3 regions of the Pseudomonas sp. PGPR N4 genome follow, and region 2 is predicted to be linked to each of the others. Evidence: predicted binding sites of a transcription regulator. Region 2 holds the regulator's gene; each other region holds the start of a gene.
The links. The regulator FliA, encoded in region 2, starts transcription of late flagellar genes. The targets are predictions, from matches to a motif close to CTAAAGTTTNNNNNNNNNNNGCCGNTAA.
Positions count from the first base shown of each region.

Region 1: AC58X1_RS19930 (flagellar protein MotY) is a predicted target of FliA. The motif match lies at 4,585-4,612, and genes of this name have one in related genera.
Region 3: AC58X1_RS18550 (methyl-accepting chemotaxis protein) is a predicted target of FliA. The motif match lies at 3,802-3,829, and genes of this name have one in related genera.

Region 1 covers NZ_JCAUKV010000005.1:320,222-326,787, forward strand. The annotation lists gene AC58X1_RS19895 (molybdopterin oxidoreductase family protein) at 1-479, shown strand, start outside; gene grxD (Grx4 family monothiol glutaredoxin) at 588-926, shown strand; gene bfr (bacterioferritin) at 1,016-1,489, opposite strand; gene AC58X1_RS19910 (bacterioferritin-associated ferredoxin) at 1,692-1,913, opposite strand; gene AC58X1_RS19915 (peroxiredoxin) at 2,124-2,726, shown strand; gene rnt (ribonuclease T) at 2,813-3,415, opposite strand; gene pyrC (dihydroorotase) at 3,472-4,518, opposite strand; gene AC58X1_RS19930 (flagellar protein MotY) at 4,649-5,584, shown strand; gene AC58X1_RS19935 (argininosuccinate synthase) at 5,722-6,566, shown strand, end outside.
Region 2 covers NZ_JCAUKV010000006.1:246,521-253,086, reverse strand. The annotation lists gene flhA (flagellar biosynthesis protein FlhA) at 1-691, shown strand, start outside; gene flhF (flagellar biosynthesis GTPase FlhF) at 703-2,013, shown strand; gene fleN (flagellar synthesis regulator FleN) at 2,106-2,939, shown strand; gene fliA (RNA polymerase sigma factor FliA) at 2,936-3,676, shown strand; gene AC58X1_RS21255 (chemotaxis response regulator CheY) at 3,781-4,155, shown strand; gene AC58X1_RS21250 (protein phosphatase CheZ) at 4,174-4,962, shown strand; gene AC58X1_RS21245 (chemotaxis protein CheA) at 4,975-6,566, shown strand, end outside.
Region 3 covers NZ_JCAUKV010000005.1:25,051-31,616, reverse strand. The annotation lists gene trmA (tRNA (uridine(54)-C5)-methyltransferase TrmA) at 1-1,036, shown strand, start outside; gene AC58X1_RS18570 (hypothetical protein) at 1,059-1,229, shown strand; gene pcaG (protocatechuate 3,4-dioxygenase subunit alpha) at 1,248-1,853, opposite strand; gene pcaH (protocatechuate 3,4-dioxygenase subunit beta) at 1,865-2,584, opposite strand; gene ypfJ (KPN_02809 family neutral zinc metallopeptidase) at 2,784-3,662, shown strand; gene AC58X1_RS18550 (methyl-accepting chemotaxis protein) at 3,914-5,833, shown strand; gene ggt (gamma-glutamyltransferase) at 5,898-6,566, opposite strand, start outside.

The DNA.
Region 1 (6,566 bases), on a different contig from region 2:
TGGCTACCCCCGGCAAAGTGGTCGAGGCAGCGCCGACGCAACTGCTTGAAGACTTGCAGCGCCTTGCCAGACAGGCCCCGGCAGCGCCGGACGAGCTGCTGTTGATCGGTCGCCGGCACGTGCGCAGCAACAATTCGTGGATGCATAACTTTCATCGGCTGGTAAAAGGCAAGCCGCGCCATCAGTTGCTGATGCATCCCGATGATATGCAGCAGCGTCAGTTGAGTGATGGCCAGCGCGTGAGCATTCAATCGCGCACGGGCGTGGTCGAGGTGGACGTGCAGGCCAGCAGCGAGATCATGCCCGGCGTGGTCAGCCTGCCCCATGGCTTCGGCCATCGCCGCCAGGGCGCGCAATTGCAGATCGCCGCTGAGCAGCCAGGGGTCAGTGCCAATGATCTTACCGACGAGCTGCAGCGTGACGCCGTGTCGGGTAATGCAGCGTTGAATGGTGTGCCGGTGCGGGTCGCGGCCGTTTGAACGCGCACTGCTGATCCGACCGCGTGCAGGTCGACCCACGGCCGGGCTTTCCGATACAATGGCTGACCGTGCCGACCATCGAGTCGGAAAGTTCAGACGAGGTGCTTCATGGATATCATCGAAACAATCAAAGAGCAGATTGCCAACAACACCATTCTGCTTTACATGAAAGGCTCGCCGAACGCGCCTCAGTGCGGCTTCTCGTCCAAGGCGGCCCAGGCTGTCATGGGCTGTGGCGAGAAATTCGCCTATGTCGACATCCTGCAGAACCCGGAAATCCGCGCCAACCTGCCCAAGTACGCCAACTGGCCGACCTTCCCACAGCTGTGGGTTGCCGGTGAACTGGTCGGCGGCAGCGACATCATGATCGAGATGTTCGAGAACGGTGAGCTGCAAAAGCTGGTCAAGGAAGCGGCTGCCAATGCTGCCAAGGCTTCCGAAGCCTGATTGACCTTGCTGGGCAAGCAGCCAAAGTTGTTTGCCCAGGCATGAAAAAGCCCCGCACTTGGCGGGGCTTTTTCATATGGGCTTGAGCGTTACTCTTCGCCCATCTGCGACTGCAGGTAGTTCTCGATGCTGATCTTGTCGATCAGGCTCAGCTGGGTTTCCAGCCAGTCGATGTGCTCTTCCTTGGATTCAAGGATGTCTTCCAGCATTTCCCGCGAGCCGAAGTCGCCAGAAGTTTCGCAGTGCGCAATAGCTGCCTTGAGATCGATCAGACCGCTTTGCTCGATCTTCAGGTCGCATTCCAGCATCTCTTTGGAGTGCTCGCCGATCAGCAGCTTACCCAGGTCCTGCACGTTAGGCAGGCCTTCGAGGAACAGGATGCGCTTGATCAGCTTGTCTGCGTCCTTCATCGCCTCGATGGACTCTTTGTACTCGCGCTTGCCCAGGGCGTTGAGGCCCCAGTCTTCATACATACGCGCGTGCAGGAAGTACTGGTTGATAGCGACCAGCTCGTTCCCGAGGATCTTGTTGAGATGCTGGATGACGCTGACGTCGCCTTTCATGTCCGTATTCCTGCCGTGTTGAGTGTGTCAATACCCGAAGTCTGAGCCGGACAACTTCCAGTGTCAAACCTAAGTTGTTGAATAATAAATGAAATTTAATCGGAATAAGAATGTTTGTGAACCGCGTTGGCACGCTAACTTATTGAATTAAAGGCATAAAAAAACCGGACACAAGGTCCGGTTCTTCAAAATACGGGGGAAATCAGACTGCATTAAATTCGACGGGGTAGGGCAGGGCGGGCTGCTGGCTGACCTGGAGGTCGGTCAACGTCTCACGCACCACCTGCTTGGCAAGGCACGCGCACTTGCCACATTGGCTCGCCACGTTGGTGGCCGCCCGGACTTCCTTGTAGCTACAGCATCCCTCGTAGATCGCATCGCGAATCTGTCCGTCGGTGACGCCGACACAAAGACACACATACATAGAGGCTGACCATCGTCGTTGAGTCGATGCGTTGGAGAGTAATAGTAATGAGAATGCTTGTCAAAGCGGTTTCTGAAACTAAATGCGCAAGGGCGACCGGCGGTTGGATTCGGCCTGTCACCTTAACCTGTGTATGATGGTCAGCCTTTGCTGGATGCTTGGCGGGTTTGCCGCCGGGCAACGTTTTTTCACCTTCATCAGGAGATAACGATGAGTGTACTCGTTGGTAAACAAGCCCCCGACTTCACCGTTCCAGCTGTGCTGGGCAACGGCGAAATCGTCGACAGCTTCAACCTCGCTTCGGCGATCAAGGGCAAGTACGGCCTGGTATTCTTCTACCCGCTGGACTTCACCTTCGTCTGCCCGTCCGAGCTGATCGCGTTGGACAACCGCATTCCGGACTTCGCTGCGCGCAACGTCGAAGTGATCGGCGTGTCGATCGACTCGCACTTCACTCACAACGCCTGGCGTAACACCCCGGTCAACAACGGCGGCATCGGCCAGGTCAAGTACACCCTGGCGGCTGACATCACCCACGAAATCTGCAAGGCCTACGACGTTGAGTCCGAAGGCGGCGTAGCCTTCCGTGGCGCCTTCCTGATCGACCTGAACGGCGTTGTCCGCTCGCAGATCATCAACGACTTGCCGCTGGGCCGTAACATGGATGAGCTGCTGCGTCTGGTTGACGCTCTGCAATTCCACGAAGAGCACGGCGAAGTCTGCCCTGCCAACTGGAAAAAAGGCGACAAGGGCATGAACGCTTCGCCAGAAGGCGTTGCTGCCTACCTGAGCGAGAATGCCGGCAAGCTGTAATCGCCACGCATAAAAAAACCGGCCCTGGTGGCCGGTTTTTTTATATCCGCTGCGCGCCTCGGGACGCAGCAGCGGTAAGCTGATCATCAATCGCGCCAGCCGCCCAGATCCTTCCAGCGGTTGACGATGCCGCAGAACAGCTCGGCAGTCTTCTCGGTGTCATAACGCGCCGAATGCGCCTCACGGCCGTCGAAATCGATGTCGGCGCTCTGGCATGCTCGCGCCAGTACGGTCTGCCCGTAGGCGAGCCCCGCCAGGGTAGCAGTGTCGAAGCTGGAGAACGGGTGGAACGGATTGCGCTTAAGGTCATTGCGCGCAACCGCAGCATTGAGGAAGCCCAGGTCAAAGCTGCTGTTGTGGCCGACCAGGATCGCCCGCTTGCAGCCGTTGGACTTGAGCGACTTGCGAACGCTGCGGAAGATTTCGGTCAGCGCGCTCTCTTCACTCACTGCCATGCGCAGTGGGTGGTCAAGCTTGATCCCGGTGAACTCCAGTGCCGCCGCCTCGATGTTGGCGCCTTCAAACGGCTCGACGCGGAAGAAGTGCGTGTGCTCAGGGAACAGGAAACCCTTCTCGTCCATGCCGATGGTGACCGCAGCGATCTCCAGCAGGGCATCGGTAGCGCTGTTGAAGCCACCGGTCTCGACATCGATAACAACCGGCAGGTAACCGCGGAAGCGCTCGGCCATCGGGTGGCGTGGGCCACCGCTGGAAGCTTCCTGGTCGTCTTCGTACAGATCTTCGCTCACGCGTTTTCCTCCAGCAGGCGCCAGCGCAGTTTTTCACCGGCGCGCAGCGGAATCACAAGGTTGTCGCCAAACGGCAGGCTGCTTGGCGCAGTCCATTCTTCACGGACCAGAGTAATCCGGTCGGTGTTTGCCGGCAGGCCATAGAACGCTGGGCCATGCAGGCTGGCAAAACCTTCCAGCTTGTCCAGCGCGTTGCGCTGCTCGAACGCTTCGGCGTACATCTCGATCGCCGCATACGCGGTGTAGCAACCGGCGCAGCCGCAGGCGGCTTCCTTGGCGTGCTGGGCGTGGGGCGCCGAGTCGGTGCCAAGGAAGAACTTGCGATTGCCGCTGGTGGCCGCGTCCAGCAGCGCCACCTGGTGGGTGTTGCGCTTGAGGATCGGCAGGCAATAGAAGTGCGGGCGAATACCGCCGACCAGCATGTGATTGCGGTTGTACAGCAAGTGCTGAGCGGTGATGGTCGCACCGACATTGGCCGGTGCTTCACTGACAAACTGCGCGGCATCGGCCGTGGTGATGTGTTCGAACACCACCTTGAGCGTCGGGAAGCGGTCGACCAGACGGCGCATGTGCTCGTCGATAAAGCGTTTTTCGCGGTCGAACACATCGACATCGGCATGCGTCACTTCACCGTGCACCAGCAGCGGCATGCCGGTTTCGGCAAGGGCTTCGATGGCCGGGAAGATCTTGTCGATGCTGGTCACGCCGGAATCGGAGTTGGTCGTGGCGCCAGCCGGGTACAGCTTGGCGGCGTAGACAAAACCACTGGCCTTGGCCGCGCGGATGTCATCGGCACTGGTACGGTCGGTAAGGTACAGCACCATCAGCGGCTCGAAGCGGCTGCCAACTGGGCGCGCGGCAAGGATCCGCTCGCGGTAGGCACCCGCTTCGGCGGCATCGCGCACCGGCGGAACCGTGTTGGGCATGACAATGGCGCGGGCGAAGGTACGCGCTACGTCGCCAACGGTGTGGGGCAGGACAGCACCATCGCGCAGATGGATATGCCAGTCATCGGGACGCAGGAGGGTCAGGCGGTCGGACATTGGGGATTCCAGGCGGGTCGAACTCAAGTGCGAATGCTACCGGAAAACCCTTGGTCGAGCACGGCTATCAAGTTTTCCGGCGCGCGACCGATAGCCTGCAGGTAAGCCGTCAGAATTTGTGGAGCCGCCCGTGCGCCAGCGTTACCTAGCCCTGTTCACCTTGTTTGCCAGCCTGCCGGCAGGCGCATTGACCTTCCAGACCCGGATGGAGAACATCGCCTGGACGGTCGAAGGCGATCAGTTCGAGTGCCGCCTGGTCCAGCCGATAGACGGCTTTGGCAGTGGCGAGTTCGTGCGTCGCGCAGGCGAGCAACCAACCTTCCGCCTGCGCTCGGACACCAACCTGCTCGGCGCCGGCTCTGCCACCTTGCTCGCCGCCGCTGCGCCATGGCAGCCGGGGCGCAGTGATGTCAGTCTCGGTGCCGTACGCCTGGCCCGCAGTGGGGTGTTGTTCACGTCCTCGCAAGGCCAGGCCAGTCGCTTGATCAACGGCCTGATGGATGGGCGCAGCACGGTCGTGCGCAACCATGCCGGCGAGGGTGGACGAGCAATGGAAGTGCGAGTGTTGCCCGTCAGCTTTGCCAAGGCGTTCAACGACTATCAGCTGTGCGCGAGCAAGCTGTTGCCGATGAACTACGACCAGATTCGCCAGACGCAGGTCGCCTTCCCGCGTGGGGTTGAACTGGACAGCAATGGCCGGGCTCGGCTGGACGTGATTCTCGATTACCTGAAGGCCGATCCGACGGTCAATCACATCGAACTCAACGGTCATTCCGACAACGGCGGCAATCGTCTGGCCAATCGCGAGGACTCGCGGCGCCGGGCGCTGGCGGTTGCCGAGTACCTGGTAGCACATGGTGTGCCTGAAACGCAGATCATCGTGCGCTTCCATGGCGAGCGCTACCCGCTGGCGAAGAACAACAGCGCGGCCAATCGGGCGCGTAACCGTCGCGTCAACATCGAACTGGATCGCGTCACGCCAGTGGCCAAACCGGCGGAAAGCGCGCTCGAGCCTTCCCCGGCTGGCGCTCCTGTGGCCCCTGCGCCTGCGGCCAAGCAACTGTAAACAGCCAGATCCGCGACCGTTGGTCGCTGTATCGAAAGTTCTTGTCGCTTTGTCGTCAGAAGCTGTCGCCCCACTGTAAATTTGCCCGCGAGGTCGGTAGAATCGACGGCTTTCCGTAAACCCCGTGGAGTGATGGCATGGCGGACGTAAATAAGGTCGTACTGGCGTATTCCGGCGGCCTTGATACTTCGGTGATTCTCAAGTGGCTGCAGGACACCTACAACTGCGAAGTGGTGACCTTCACCGCTGACCTCGGCCAGGGCGAAGAGGTCGAACCGGCCCGCGCCAAGGCTCAGGCGATGGGCGTGAAAGAAATCTACATCGATGACCTGCGCGAAGAATTCGTGCGTGACTTCGTGTTCCCGATGTTCCGCGCCAACACCGTCTACGAAGGCGAGTACCTGCTGGGTACTTCCATCGCGCGTCCGCTGATCGCCAAACGTCTGATCGAGATCGCCAACGAAACTGGCGCTGACGCCATTTCCCACGGTGCGACCGGCAAGGGCAACGACCAGGTTCGTTTCGAGCTCGGCGCCTACGCGCTCAAGCCAGGCGTCAAGGTCATTGCACCATGGCGCGAGTGGGACCTGCTGTCCCGCGAGAAGCTGATGGATTACGCCGAGAAGCACGGCATCCCGATCGAGCGCCACGGCAAGAAGAAGTCGCCGTACTCGATGGACGCCAACCTGCTGCACATCTCCTATGAAGGCGGCGTACTGGAAGACACCTGGACCGAGCACGAAGAAGACATGTGGAAGTGGAGCGTCTCCCCGGAGAACGCCCCTGACCAGGCGACCTACCTCGAGCTGACCTTCCGCAATGGCGACATCGTTGCCATCGACGGCGTCGACAAGTCGCCAGCTACCGTGCTGGCCGACCTCAACCGCATCGGCGGCGCCAACGGCATCGGCCGTCTGGACATCGTCGAGAACCGTTACGTCGGCATGAAGTCGCGTGGCTGCTACGAGACCCCTGGCGGCAC
Region 2 (6,566 bases):
CGCGCAGGCGCAGTCGCTGGGCTACACCGTGGTCGATGCCAGCACTGTGGTGGCGACCCATTTGAACCAGATTCTGCAAAAGCACTGCCACGAACTGATCGGTCACGAGGAAGTCCAACAACTGTTGCAGGTGCTGGCCAAGGCCTCGCCGAAGCTTGCCGAGGAGCTGGTGCCGGGTGTCATTTCCTTGTCGGGGCTGCTCAAGGTCTTGCAAGCTCTGCTCTCCGAGCAAGTGCCGGTGCGCGATATCCGCAGCATTGCCGAAGCTATCGCCAACAACGCTGGCAAGAGTCAAGATAATGCCGCGCTGGTCGCCGCAGTGCGCGTCGGATTGTGTCGCGCCATCGTGCAAAGCATTGTCGGCGTTGAGTCCGAGCTGCCTGTTATCACCTTGGAGCCAAGGTTGGAACAGATTTTGCTCAATAGTCTGCAAAGGGCCGGGCAAGGTCAGGAAGATGGTGTTCTTCTTGAACCGAGCATGGCCGAAAAGCTACAGCGTTCGCTTATCGAAGCGGCCCAGCGTCAGGAGATGCAAGGTCAGCCAGCTATCCTTCTGGTAGCCGGCCCGATCCGGGCAATGCTGTCGCGCTTCGGCCGCCTGGCTGTACCGAATTTGCATGTTTTGGCGTATCAGGAAATACCTGACAACAAGCAAGTCACCATCGTTGCCACCGTGGGCCCGAACGGCTGAGGTAGTGGAGTATGCAAGTTAAGCGTTTTTTCGCCGCAGATATGCGTCAGGCCATGAAGCTGGTCCGCGATGAGCTTGGCTCCGATGCCGCTATCATCGGTAACCGGCGCATCGCCGGCGGCGTTGAGCTGACCGCTGCACTGGACTACAAGCTGTCGGCGCTGGCGCCGCGGGTGCCCAACCCTGAGCTTGAAGACGAGCTGCGCAAGACCCAGTCGCGCATCGCTACCGCCCAGGCCGAACTGAGCAGCCGCAGCGATGCCGATGACGGCAACCGTCAGTTGTTTGCCGGCCTCTCGCTGACCGCTTCCGAGCCCTTGGTCGAGCCGCACGTCGAGCAGCCCGCCGCCCCGGCTGCGCCGGCAGTGGCGCCGGTTGATCCGCGCCTGTTCGATGCCATGCGCTCGGAGCTGTCCGGCCTGCGTGAACTGCTCGAAGTACAGCTCGGCTCGCTTGCCTGGAGCCAGTTGCAGGGCAGCAAACCGCTGCAGGCCAACCTCTGGCGGCGCCTGCAGCGTGTTGGCCTGACCGGTGCGCTGGCCCGTGAACTGCTCGACCTGACCGGCGAAATCGACGAGCCGCGGCAAGCCTGGCGGATGATCCTCGCGCACCTGGCGCGAATGATCGATGTACCCGAGATCGAACCGATCGAGGAGGGCGGAGTAATTGCCATGGTTGGCCCGGCCGGCATGGGCAAGACCACCACCCTGGCCAAGCTGGCAGCGCGTTATGTGCTCAAGTACGGCGCGCAGAACCTGGCGCTGGTGAGCATGGACAGCTTCCGTATCGGCGCTCAGGAGCAACTCAAGACCCTGGGCCGCATCCTCAACGTGTCGGTGACCTACGTCGACCCGGGCGAGTCCCTCGCTCAGGCCCTGGAGCCGCTGCTGCGCAAGCGTGTGGTGCTGATCGATACCGCCGGCCTGCAGGCCAGTGATCCGGCCCTGCGCATGCAGCTGGAGACGCTCGCCGGGCGTGGTATCGCTTCGAAGAATTATCTGGTCCTGGCAACCACCAGCCAGAAACAGGTGCTGACCGCCGCCTATCACAGCTACAAGCGCTGTGGCCTGGCTGGCTGCATCCTGACCAAGCTTGATGAAACCGCTTGTCTCGGTGAAGTACTGAGCCTGGCGATCAGTCATGAACTGCCCGTGGCCTATCTTACCGACGGCCCGCGTATTCCTGACGACCTGCACCTGCCGCGCAAGCACCAACTGGTCAGCCGCGCCGTCAGCGTGCAAATGCAGGAAGACCCCAGCGAAGAGGCCATGGCCGATATGTTCGCTGATCTGTACCACAACTCCGGCAAACGCGTGGGTTGAAGATGAACACAATGCAAAGTACCTACAGCAAGGGCTTTAATCACAGCCCTCCATGTGGCCTCGGTTCAAGCGCGACAAGGTAAAGAACAAATATGGGTAGCATGCATCCCGTACAGGTTATCGCCGTGACCGGTGGCAAAGGTGGCGTCGGCAAGACCAACGTTTCAGTCAACCTGTCCCTGGCGTTGGCCGAACTCGGCCGCCGGGTCATGTTGCTGGACGCCGATCTGGGTCTGGCCAACGTCGACGTGCTGCTGGGGCTGACGCCCAAGCACACCCTGGCCGACGTCATCGAAGGCCGCTGCGAGTTGCGCGACGTGCTCTTGCAGGGGCCTGGCGGGGTACGCATCGTGCCGGCCGCCTCGGGCACCCAGAGCATGGTCCATCTGCAGCCGGCGCAACACGCCGGGCTGATCCAGGCCTTCAGCGAGATTGGCGACAACCTCGACGTGCTGGTCATCGACACCGCTGCCGGTATCGGCGATTCGGTGGTGAGCTTTGTCCGCGCCGCGCAGGAAGTGCTGCTGGTGGTGTGCGACGAGCCGACCTCGATCACCGACGCCTACGCGCTGATCAAACTGCTCAATCGCGACTATGGCATGAACCGTTTCCGCGTCCTTGCCAACATGGCCCAGAGCCCGCAGGAAGGGCGCAACCTGTTCGCCAAGTTGACCAAGGTCACGGACCGCTTCCTTGACGTCGCCCTACAATACGTCGGCGCCGTGCCGTACGACGAATGCGTGCGCAAGGCGGTGCAGAAGCAGCGTGCAGTTTACGAAGCCTTCCCTCGCTCCAAGTGTGCGCTGGCGTTCAAGGCCATCGCGCAGAAGGTCGATAGCTGGCCGCTGCCTGCCAACCCTCGTGGGCATCTGGAGTTCTTCGTCGAGCGCCTGGTGCAGCCCACCAGTGCGGGACCAGTGCTATGAGTGCAAGCGGTTTTCAGATGTACAGCAAGGCTTCCAAGGACGCCCAGTACGAGTTGGTCGAGCGTTACGCGCCGCTGGTCAAGCGCATCGCATACCACCTGCTGGCGCGCTTGCCGGCCAACGTGCAGGTCGAGGACCTGATCCAGGCCGGCATGATCGGCCTGCTCGAAGTGTCCAACAAATACGATGCCAGCAAGGGCGCCAGCTTTGAAACCTACGCCGGTATCCGCATCCGTGGCGCCATGCTCGACGAGGTCCGCAAGGGTGACTGGGCGCCACGTTCGGTGCACCGCAATACCCGTATGGTCAGCGACGCGATGCGCGCTGTTGAAGCAAGAACCGGTCGCGACGCTAAAGATCACGAGGTTGCTGCCGAACTCCAATTAGGTCTCGATGATTATTACGGGATTCTGAACGATACCCTGGGCAGCCGACTGTTCAGTTTTGACGACCTGTTGCAGGACGGCGAACATGAAGGTCTGCACGAGGATGGCGCCAGTGCGCAGGTCGAACCGTCGCGTGATCTGGAAGAAGAACGCTTCCAGACGGCGTTGACCGATGCGATCGCCAACCTGCCGGAACGCGAGCGGTTGGTGCTGGCGCTGTACTACGACGAAGAGCTCAACCTCAAAGAAATCGGTGAGGTGCTGGGGGTCAGCGAGTCGCGTGTCAGCCAGCTGCACAGCCAATGCGCGGCACGTCTGCGCAGCCGGCTGGGTGAATGGCGAGCGCGTTGAAACCGGGGTCGCTGCAGTCGTTTTGACGGTGTACCGAATTGATTGAATGCGCGCTCGGGGCCGAGCGCGTTTAAGACTGCTTGGAGGTCTAATTGAACAAAGACATGAAAATCCTCATCGTTGACGACTTTTCGACGATGCGGCGGATCATCAAGAACCTCTTGCGTGATCTGGGCTTCACCAATACCCAGGAAGCCGACGATGGCCTGACCGCCATGCCGATGCTCGAAAGCGGCCACTTTGACTTCCTCGTCACCGACTGGAACATGCCCGGCATGTCCGGCATCGACCTGCTGCGCAAAGTGCGTGCCGATGAGCGTCTCAAGCATCTGCCGGTGCTGATGGTAACTGCCGAAGCCAAGCGTGATCAGATCATCGAAGCGGCCCAGGCCGGCGTCAATGGTTACGTGGTCAAGCCGTTCACCGCCCAGGTGCTCAAAGAGAAGATCGAAAAGATCTTCGAACGCGTGAATAGCTAAATCACGCCAGGGGGCGCCATGGACTCTAACAACAACTCTTTGGGTGAGTTTGAAAACACCCTGAAGAAGCACGCTCAGGAACTGGTCGAGAGCCTTGAGCGCGGCCGGTTTGGCGATGCGGTGCAGCTGATTCATCAGCTCAACCAGACACGCGACCGTGGCCTGTACCAGGAAGTCGGCAAACTGACCCGCGAGCTGCACAGTGCGATCGTCAGTTTCCAGATCGACCCGGCAATGCCGCAGGCCGAGGAAGTCTCGCAGATCACCGATGCCACCGAGCGTTTGTCCTACGTGGTCAAGCTGACCGAGGGTGCCGCCAACCGCACCATGGACCTGGTCGAAGCGAGCACCCCGGTACTCAACGACCTGGCCGGTGAGGCCCAGGCGCTGAGCACTGACTGGCAGCGCTTCATGCGCCGTGAAGTGGCCGCGCCGGAGTTTCGCGATCTGGTCAAACGAGTCGACAGTTTCCTGACGCACAGTGCCGAGGGCAACCGCAAGGTGTCCGGGCACCTCAATGACATCTTGCTGGCTCAGGACTATCAGGACCTGACCGGCCAGGTGATCAAACGCGTCACCGCGTTGGTCACCGAAGTCGAAAGCAATCTGCTCAAGCTCGTGCTGATGGCCAGTCAAGTCGACCGCTTTGCCGGTATCGAACATGACCACGATCAGTTGCGTGCTGAAAAAGATCAAGAAAAACATCCGACTCGGGGTGAAGGTCCGCAGATTCATGCCGATAAGCGTGAAGACGTTGTGTCCGGTCAGGACGATGTCGACGATCTGCTGTCCAGCCTTGGTTTTTAGGGAGCACGTTTAATGAGCTTCGGCGCCGATGAAGAAATCCTTCAGGATTTCCTGGTAGAAGCCGGGGAAATTCTTGAGTTGTTGTCCGAGCAATTGGTCGAGCTGGAAAGCCGACCGGATGATGCCGACCTGCTCAATGCGATTTTCCGCGGTTTTCACACTGTAAAAGGGGGCGCCGGCTTCCTCCAGCTCAATGAGCTGGTGGAGTGCTGCCACATTGCCGAGAACGTCTTCGACATCCTGCGCAAAGGTGAGCGCAGGGTCGACGCCGAGCTGATGGACGTGGTTCTGGAAGCGCTGGATTCGGTCAACAGCATGTTCGGCCAGGTGCGCGAACGCACCGAGGTGACCCCGGCTTCCCGCGAGTTGCTGGCAGCGCTGTCGCGTCTGGCCGAGCCGGGTGCGGCGCCGGCGCCTGCCGCGGTGGTCGAGCCTGAGCCAGCGGTGGTCGAGGAAGACATCACCGACACCGAGTTCGAACAACTGCTCGACTCGCTCGATGCGGTCAAGGCCGAGGCCGAGGCTGCTGAACAACCGCAGCCAGGTGCAGCCAGCGCCGAGTCGGATGAAATCACCGACGCCGAATTCGAATCTCTGCTCGATCAACTGCACGGCAAGGGCCAGTTCTCGGTCGAGGCGGCCACGGTCGCTCCCGAGGCTGTCGTGCCAGCGCCAGCCGGTGACGAGATTACCGACGACGAATTCGAAGCATTGCTCGACCAGTTGCATGGCAAGGGCACCTTCGCTGCCGATGCGCTGCCGACTGCTGCGGTTGCCGAGGCTGCAGCCAGCCCCGCGCCGGCTGCCAGCGGCGACGAAATCAGCGAGCACGAGTTCGAAGCGCTGCTCGATGAGCTGCACGGCAAAGGCAAGTTCTCGACCGACGCTGCCGAAGCGGCTGCTGTGGCCGTTGCGCCGGCAGCAGCCAAGGCTGAGGTGAAAGCTGCGCCCAAGCCTGCTGCACCCGCAGCAGCTGCCAAGCCTGCGCCAGCGGCCCCGGCACGTGCGCCAGCGCCAGCAGCGCCCGCAGAAAAGCACGCCAGCGAAGCCGAGACGACCGTACGCGTCGACACCGCGCGGCTGGATGAGATCATGAACATGGTTGGCGAGCTGGTGCTGGTGCGTAACCGGCTGGTGCGCCTGGGCCTGAACAGCGGCGACGAAGCCATGTCCAAGGCTGTGTCCAACCTCGATGTGGTCACGGCCGACCTGCAGACTGCGGTGATGAAGACCCGCATGCAGCCGATCAAGAAAGTCTTCGGGCGGTTCCCGCGACTGGTTCGCGACCTTGCCCGCCAGCTCAAGAAGGAAATCAACCTGGAGCTGGTCGGCGAAGAAACCGACCTCGACAAGAACCTTGTCGAGGCTCTGGCCGACCCGTTGGTCCACTTGGTGCGCAACGCGGTCGACCACGGCATCGAAATGCCCGACGAGCGCGACGCCTCAGGCAAGGCTCGCACCGGCAAGGTGGTGCTGTCGGCCGAACAGGAAGGCGACCATATCCTGCTGTCGATCTCGGACGACGGCAAAGGCATGGACCCCAACGTGCTGCGTGCCAAGGCCGTGGAAAAAGGCCTGATGGACAAGGACGCCGCCGAGCGCCT
Region 3 (6,566 bases), on a different contig from region 2:
AGTCGAGCGCCTGCGCGAGCTGCTGGCGCCGTTCAGCGCGCCCGAGCCTGTGGTGTTCGAGTCGCCGCGCGAGCACTACCGCCTGCGCGCCGAGTTTCGCCTGTGGCGTGAAGACGGCCAGCGTCACTACGCCATGTTCGCCCCGGGCGAAAAGCACAAGGCGATCCTGATCGAGGATTTCCCGATTGCCAGCCAACGCATCAATGCGCTGATGCCGCGCCTGAAAGCGGCCTGGCAGGCGAGCGAGACGCTGAGCAACCGGCTGTTCCAGGTGGAGTTCCTGACCACCCTGGCCGGCGATGCGATGATCACCCTGTGCTATCACCGCCCGCTCGACGACGAGTGGGAAGCTGCCGCCCGCGAGCTGGCCGCCGAGCTCGACGTGAGCCTGGTCGGCCGCTCCAAAGGTAAACGTCTGGTGATTGGCCGTGACTATGCGGTGGAAAAACTCGACGTCGCCGGCCGCACCTTCAGCTACCGCCAGCCCGAGGGTGCTTTTACCCAGCCCAACGGCGCGGTCAACCAGAAGATGCTCAACTGGGCCTTTGAGGCCATCGGCGAGCGCGACGACGACCTGCTCGAGCTGTACTGCGGCAACGGCAACTTCACCCTGCCGCTGGCAACCCGCGTACGCCAGGTGCTGGCCACCGAGATCAGCAAGACCTCGGTCAATGCCGCCTTGCACAATCTCGACGAAAACGGCGTGGATAACGTGCGCCTGGTGCGCCTGTCGGCCGAAGAGCTGACCGAGGCACTGAACGAGGTGCGCCCGTTCCGCCGCCTGCAGGGCATCGACCTGAAGAGCTATCAGTTCGGCACGGTGTTCGTCGACCCGCCGCGCGCGGGGATGGACCCGGATACCTGCGAGTTGACTCGACGCTTCGAGCGTATCCTGTACATATCCTGCAACCCGGAAACTCTGGCGGCCAACATCGCCCAGTTGCACGATACGCACCGGATCGAACGCTGCGCCCTGTTCGACCAGTTCCCCTATACCCACCATATGGAAAGCGGTGTGCTGCTGGTCCGACGCTGAACCGACCTCTGCCGGGGCTGCAATGCTTCGGCACGGCCACCCCACCAGCATCGAGCAACTGGCCAGCCAGGCCCTGCTCGGCTACAGCCGCCTGACCCACCCGCAGCGCTTGCAGCTGCGCAGCCCGGCAGACGAGCAGTGCGATGTGCTGATGCCGGCGCCAGCGAGGCTTTTGGGGGCCTCGCTGGCGTAGGCTGGTTTCAGGCTTGTATCAGAAGTCGAAGAACACCGTCTCGCCTTCGCCCTGAATCCGCATGTCGAAGCGATAGGCAGTCTTGCCGTCGACTTCGCAGCGTTTGGCAATCAGCGTCTCGCGCCGTTGCGGCTGCTCGATCAGGTTGAGCACCGGGCACTTGGCGTTGGCCTCGGCTTCGTCATCAAAGTACAGCCGCGTGTGCAGTTGGATATTGATGCCGCGGGCAAACAGGCTGATGTTGATGTGCGGCGCCATTGGCACGCCGGCGGCATTCTTGACCACACCCGGTTTGACCGTGTGCAGCGTCCAGTCACCGGAGTCGAAGGTGGTGGCGGTACGGCCAAAGCTGTTGAACGGGTTTTCCAGGTTGTACTGATCCTGGTACTGGCCGTCGGCATCGGCCTGCCACACTTCCAGAAACGAATCACGCACCAGATGGCCATTGCCATCGTAGACCTGACCGATCAGCAGGATGTGCTCGCCGGCGGCTTCAGGGCGCGCCAGGGTGTTCCAGATTTCGGTCGGCCGAACCGGGTTGCCCGCTGCTTGCAGGGCCAGGCCGATGTGCACGTAAGGGCCGGCAGTCTGCGACGGGGTTTCCGGCAGCAATTCAATTGGCATGTCGCGGCTCCTCAGCGGTTTTCGAAGTGGGTCTGGCGCTGACCGCGCAGAACGATGTCAAAACGGTACGCCAGGCAATCCATCGGATTGGCGTTGCTCATGTCGAGCTTGGCAATCAGTTGCTGCACCGCTTGCGGGTTGGCGATCGACTTGACGATCGGGCACAGCGGGATCAGCGGATCACCTTCGAAGTACAGCTGGGTAATCAACTTGGTCGAGATCGACGGGCCGCTGATCGAGAAGTGAATGTGCGCCGGGCGCCAGTCATTCGGGCCGTTGCGCCATGGGTACGGGCCGGGCTTGATGGTGCGGAAGCTGTAATAGCCATCGCGGTCGGTCAGGGCCCGGCCGACACCGCCGAAGTTGGGGTCCAGCGGCGCCAGGTAACGGTCGTTCTTGTGGCGGTAACGGCCGCCGGCGTTGGCCTGCCACATTTCCACCAAGGTGTTTGGCACTGGTTTGCCGTACTGGTCGATCACTCGGCCGGCGACGATGATGCGCTCGCCGATCGGCAGGCCACCGTTGTCGAAGTTGAGCAGCAGGTCGTTGTCGTGCTGGCCAAAGCCCAGGTGAGTGAAGTCCGGGCCGGTGGTTTCACTGATCGACTGCGGGATGCTGACCAGCGCCTGGCGCGGCGAGCGGGCAATCGACGTCTTGTAATCTGGGGTCAGCGCTTTCGGGTGCCAGTTGCGATCACGGATCACGAAGCGGCTGGTGTCCTCGGCAGGCATACCGGTGTTCCTCTTATTGGAGTTGTGCGAGCGCCCGTGCGTGGCGGGCGGACTTGCAGTTTCCGATAGCCTGGATGGGATGAATATTGAAATCAGCGGTCTTAGCCATAACTGTTTGGTTATGCCTTGCAGCGTGCCTGCACAAGGCAGCAGCACTGAACTAATCTATACCCTCAACCTCGCGGTTTGGAGAAGCTCGATGGAATGGCGAAAAGGTCGGCGTAGCGACAATGTGGTCGATGCTCGCGGTGCAGGCGGCGGCGGTGGCATGCGCTTTGGCGGCGGCAAGGGGCTGGGCCTGGGCGCCATCCTGCTGATCGTCGGCATCGGCTGGATGACCGGCCAGGACCCGCTGCAGATTCTCGGCCAACTGACCGGGCAGATGCAGCAAAGCGCGCCGGCCAACGTCGAAGGCAAGGCGCCGCCGGCCAATGATGATCAGGCAGCGTTCGTTGCCTCGATCCTGGGTGACACCGAAGACACCTGGAAGGCGCTGTTCGCCCAGGCCGGCAAGCAATACCGTGACCCCAAGCTGGTGCTGTTCAGCGGCCAGGTCAATTCGGCCTGCGGCTTCGCCTCCTCGGCGGTCGGGCCATTCTACTGCCCGGCTGACCAGCGGGTGTACCTGGACATGACCTTCTTCCGCGAAATGGAAACGCGCTTTGCCGCCGCCGGCGACTTCGCCCAGGCCTACGTCATCGCGCACGAGATCGGCCATCATGTGCAGACGCTGCTCGGCGTCTCCAATCAGGTCCAGGCCGCTCGCCAGCGCGGGCAGAAGATGGAAGGTGACAACGGCCTGCTGGTGCGTCAGGAATTGCAGGCCGACTGTTTTGCCGGGGTCTGGGCCTATCAGGCGCAGAAACGCCTGAACTGGCTGGAACCGGGTGACATCGAAGAGGCACTTAACGCCGCCAACGCCATCGGTGATGACCGCTTGCAACAGCAAGGCCAAGGTCGCGTGGTGCCGGATTCGTTCACCCATGGCACGTCGGCGCAGCGCGTACGCTGGTTCAAGACCGGCTTCAGCGACGGTGACGTCAACCGCTGCGATACCTTCAACGCACGCACGCTGTAACTCCCCGCCAATCTGCATGCAACAGCGCCTCTTGAGCACTTTGCGCTCAGGAGGTGTCGTTGAATGCACCGCTTTTTAACGCCAATGCCGCAGTAAAACTCTCGGATTTTCAGACAGTTACAAATCTGCTGAAAAAGCGTTTCAGCTAGCCCGATTGTGGCCGATAACTCATGCACGAATCAGCGGGCCCCGGGAAGAATAACGCCAGCGATTGACAACAACTGAGCGAATGATCTTTATGGAGTGCGTGCATGAACAGCTGGTTTGCCAACATCAGCGTCAACCTCAAACTGGGCCTGGGCTTTGGCCTGGTCCTGCTTTTGACCGGCCTGCTGGCCCTGACCGGCTGGAACAGCCTGGGCAGCTTGATCGACCGCAGTAACTGGATGAGCGACATCAGCCAGCTCAACAAAGACCTCACCGACCTGCGCGTAGCACGTCTGCAGTACATGATCGCCAACGGCGATGACGCCGCTGCGGCCAACACCCAGACCAAACTGGACACCTTCAGTGCCCAGCAGCAGCGCTTGGTGGCCTCGTTCAAGAGCCCTGAAAACGTCAAGCTGCTCAACGAGCTGGGCGCGATCATCAGCGACTACAAACTGTCGCTGAGCAAGATGCGCGCGGGCTACAAGACCACCCTCGCCAACCGCGAGAACATGAACCAGACTGCCGCCAAGGCCGATCAGATCCTTGATGCGATCAGCCGCGACGTGTTGGCCCAGCCGGAAGTCGACAGCGTACGCCTGGCCCAGTATCAGGCCATCAGCAAGACGCGTCAGCAGTTGCTGCAAGTGCGCGTCGATGTACGCGGCTACATCGCTGACAACAGCGCAGCCAATGAACAGGCCGCCCTGCGCCAGCTCGACGCGGCCCTGGTCGAGATCGACAACCTCAAGCGCCAGCTACCCAACGAAAGCACCCGCCTGCAACAGTTCGACCAGAGCGTGCAGGCTTACCGCTCGGCCGTGCGTGACTTCCGCGACGCCACCGCCGCCATCGCCGTGGCCCGCGCCGAGATGACCGTGCAAGGTGCCGATATCGTCAAGCGTAGCGATGCCCTGTACAAGATCCAGCTCGAGCGCCGCGACATCGAAAGCGACCAGGCGCGCCATCTGCAGATCATCTCGACCCTGCTGGCATTGTTGGTCGGGGTATGCGCCGCGATCATCATCACCCGCCAGATCACCCGCCCGCTGCGCGAAACCATGGACGCCGTCGAGCGTATTGCCGGTGGCGACCTGTCCAGTGAGCTGCGGGTCACCCGCCGTGACGAGTTGGGCGTGCTGCAACAAAGCATCAGCCGCATGGGCAGCACCCTGCGCGAGTTGATCGGTGGTATTCGTGATGGCGTAACGCAGATTGCCAGCGCCGCCGAAGAGCTGTCGGCCGTGACCGAGCAGACCAGCGCCGGTGCCAACAGCCAGAAAGTCGAGACTGACCAGGTTGCCACTGCCATGCACGAGATGGCTGCGACCGTGCAGGAAGTCGCCCGCAACGCTGAACAGGCTTCGCGCGCGGCAACGGGTGCCGATGATGAAGCGCGTGCCGGTGACCGGGTGGTGGGCGAGGCGATCAACCAGATCGAACGCCTGGCCGACGAAGTCCAGCGCTCGACTGACGCAATGAACCTGCTGCAGCAGGAAAGCCAGAAGATCGGCAGTGTCATGGACGTGATCAAGTCGGTTGCCGAGCAGACCAACTTGCTGGCATTGAACGCGGCCATCGAAGCCGCCCGCGCCGGTGAAGCCGGGCGTGGTTTTGCCGTGGTCGCCGACGAAGTGCGGGGCCTGGCGCAGCGTACGCAGAAGTCCACCGAAGAGATCGAAGAGCTGATCGCCAGCCTGCAGAACGGCACCCAGCAAGTGGCCAACGCCATGCTGGGCAGCCGCAACCTGACTGAAAGCAGCGTCGAGCTGGCGCGCAAGGCCGGTGGTTCGCTGGAGAACATCACCCGCACTGTGTCCAACATCCAGTCGATGAACCAGCAGATCGCCGCAGCCGCCGAGCAACAGAGCGCGGTTGCCGAGGAGATCAGCCGGAGCATTCTCAATGTACGCGATGTGTCGGAACAGACAGCCGCAGCCAGTGATGAAACCGCCGCGTCGAGCGTCGAGCTGGCACGCCTTGGCAGTCATCTGCAGACGCTGGTAAGCAAGTTCCGCGTGTGACCGCTGCCTTGTGAACTGCTCAGCCCGGCCAGCGCAATGCTGGCCGGGCTGAGCAGCACTGGCGTTACTTGACGATCATGCCAACACCACGACCGCGCGGGTCGGAGGCGGTTTCAAGCTTGCCATCGGTGACGCGAATGGCCTGGATATCGCCCATCTCCCAGCCCTGATCCTCAAGCACATAGCCCATCTTTTTCAGCTCGTCGGCGACCTTGCCGGTCAACGGTGCATAGCTGTCGAAGTAGATAGTGTCCTTGGGCAGCAGCTGGTGATGCACGCGCTGCGCTGCAACGGCCTTGGCCAGCGGCATGTCGTAGTCGTAGAGGTTGTTCATTACCTGGAAGATCGAGGTGAAGATGCGCGAGCCGCCCGGCGTACCGATGACCAGGCTGACCTTGCCGTCGCGGGTCACCAGGCTTGGGCTCATCGACGACAGCATGCGTTTGCCCGGAGCAATCGCGTTGGCATCGCCGCCGACCACGCCAAAGGCATTGGCGGTACCGGGCTTGCTGCTGAAGTCATCCATCTCGTCGTTGAGCAGGAAGCCTGCGCCCTTGACCACCACACCACTGCCGTAGTCGAGGTTGAGGGTGTAGGTGTTGCTGACCGCGTTGCCCTGTTTGTCGACGATCGAGAAGTGCGTGGTTTGATGCGGCTCCAGCCCCGGGCGGACCTTGTCGGTGGCGGAGATGGCGGTTGGGTTGACCTGCTCGGCGCGCTTTTTCAGGTAGTC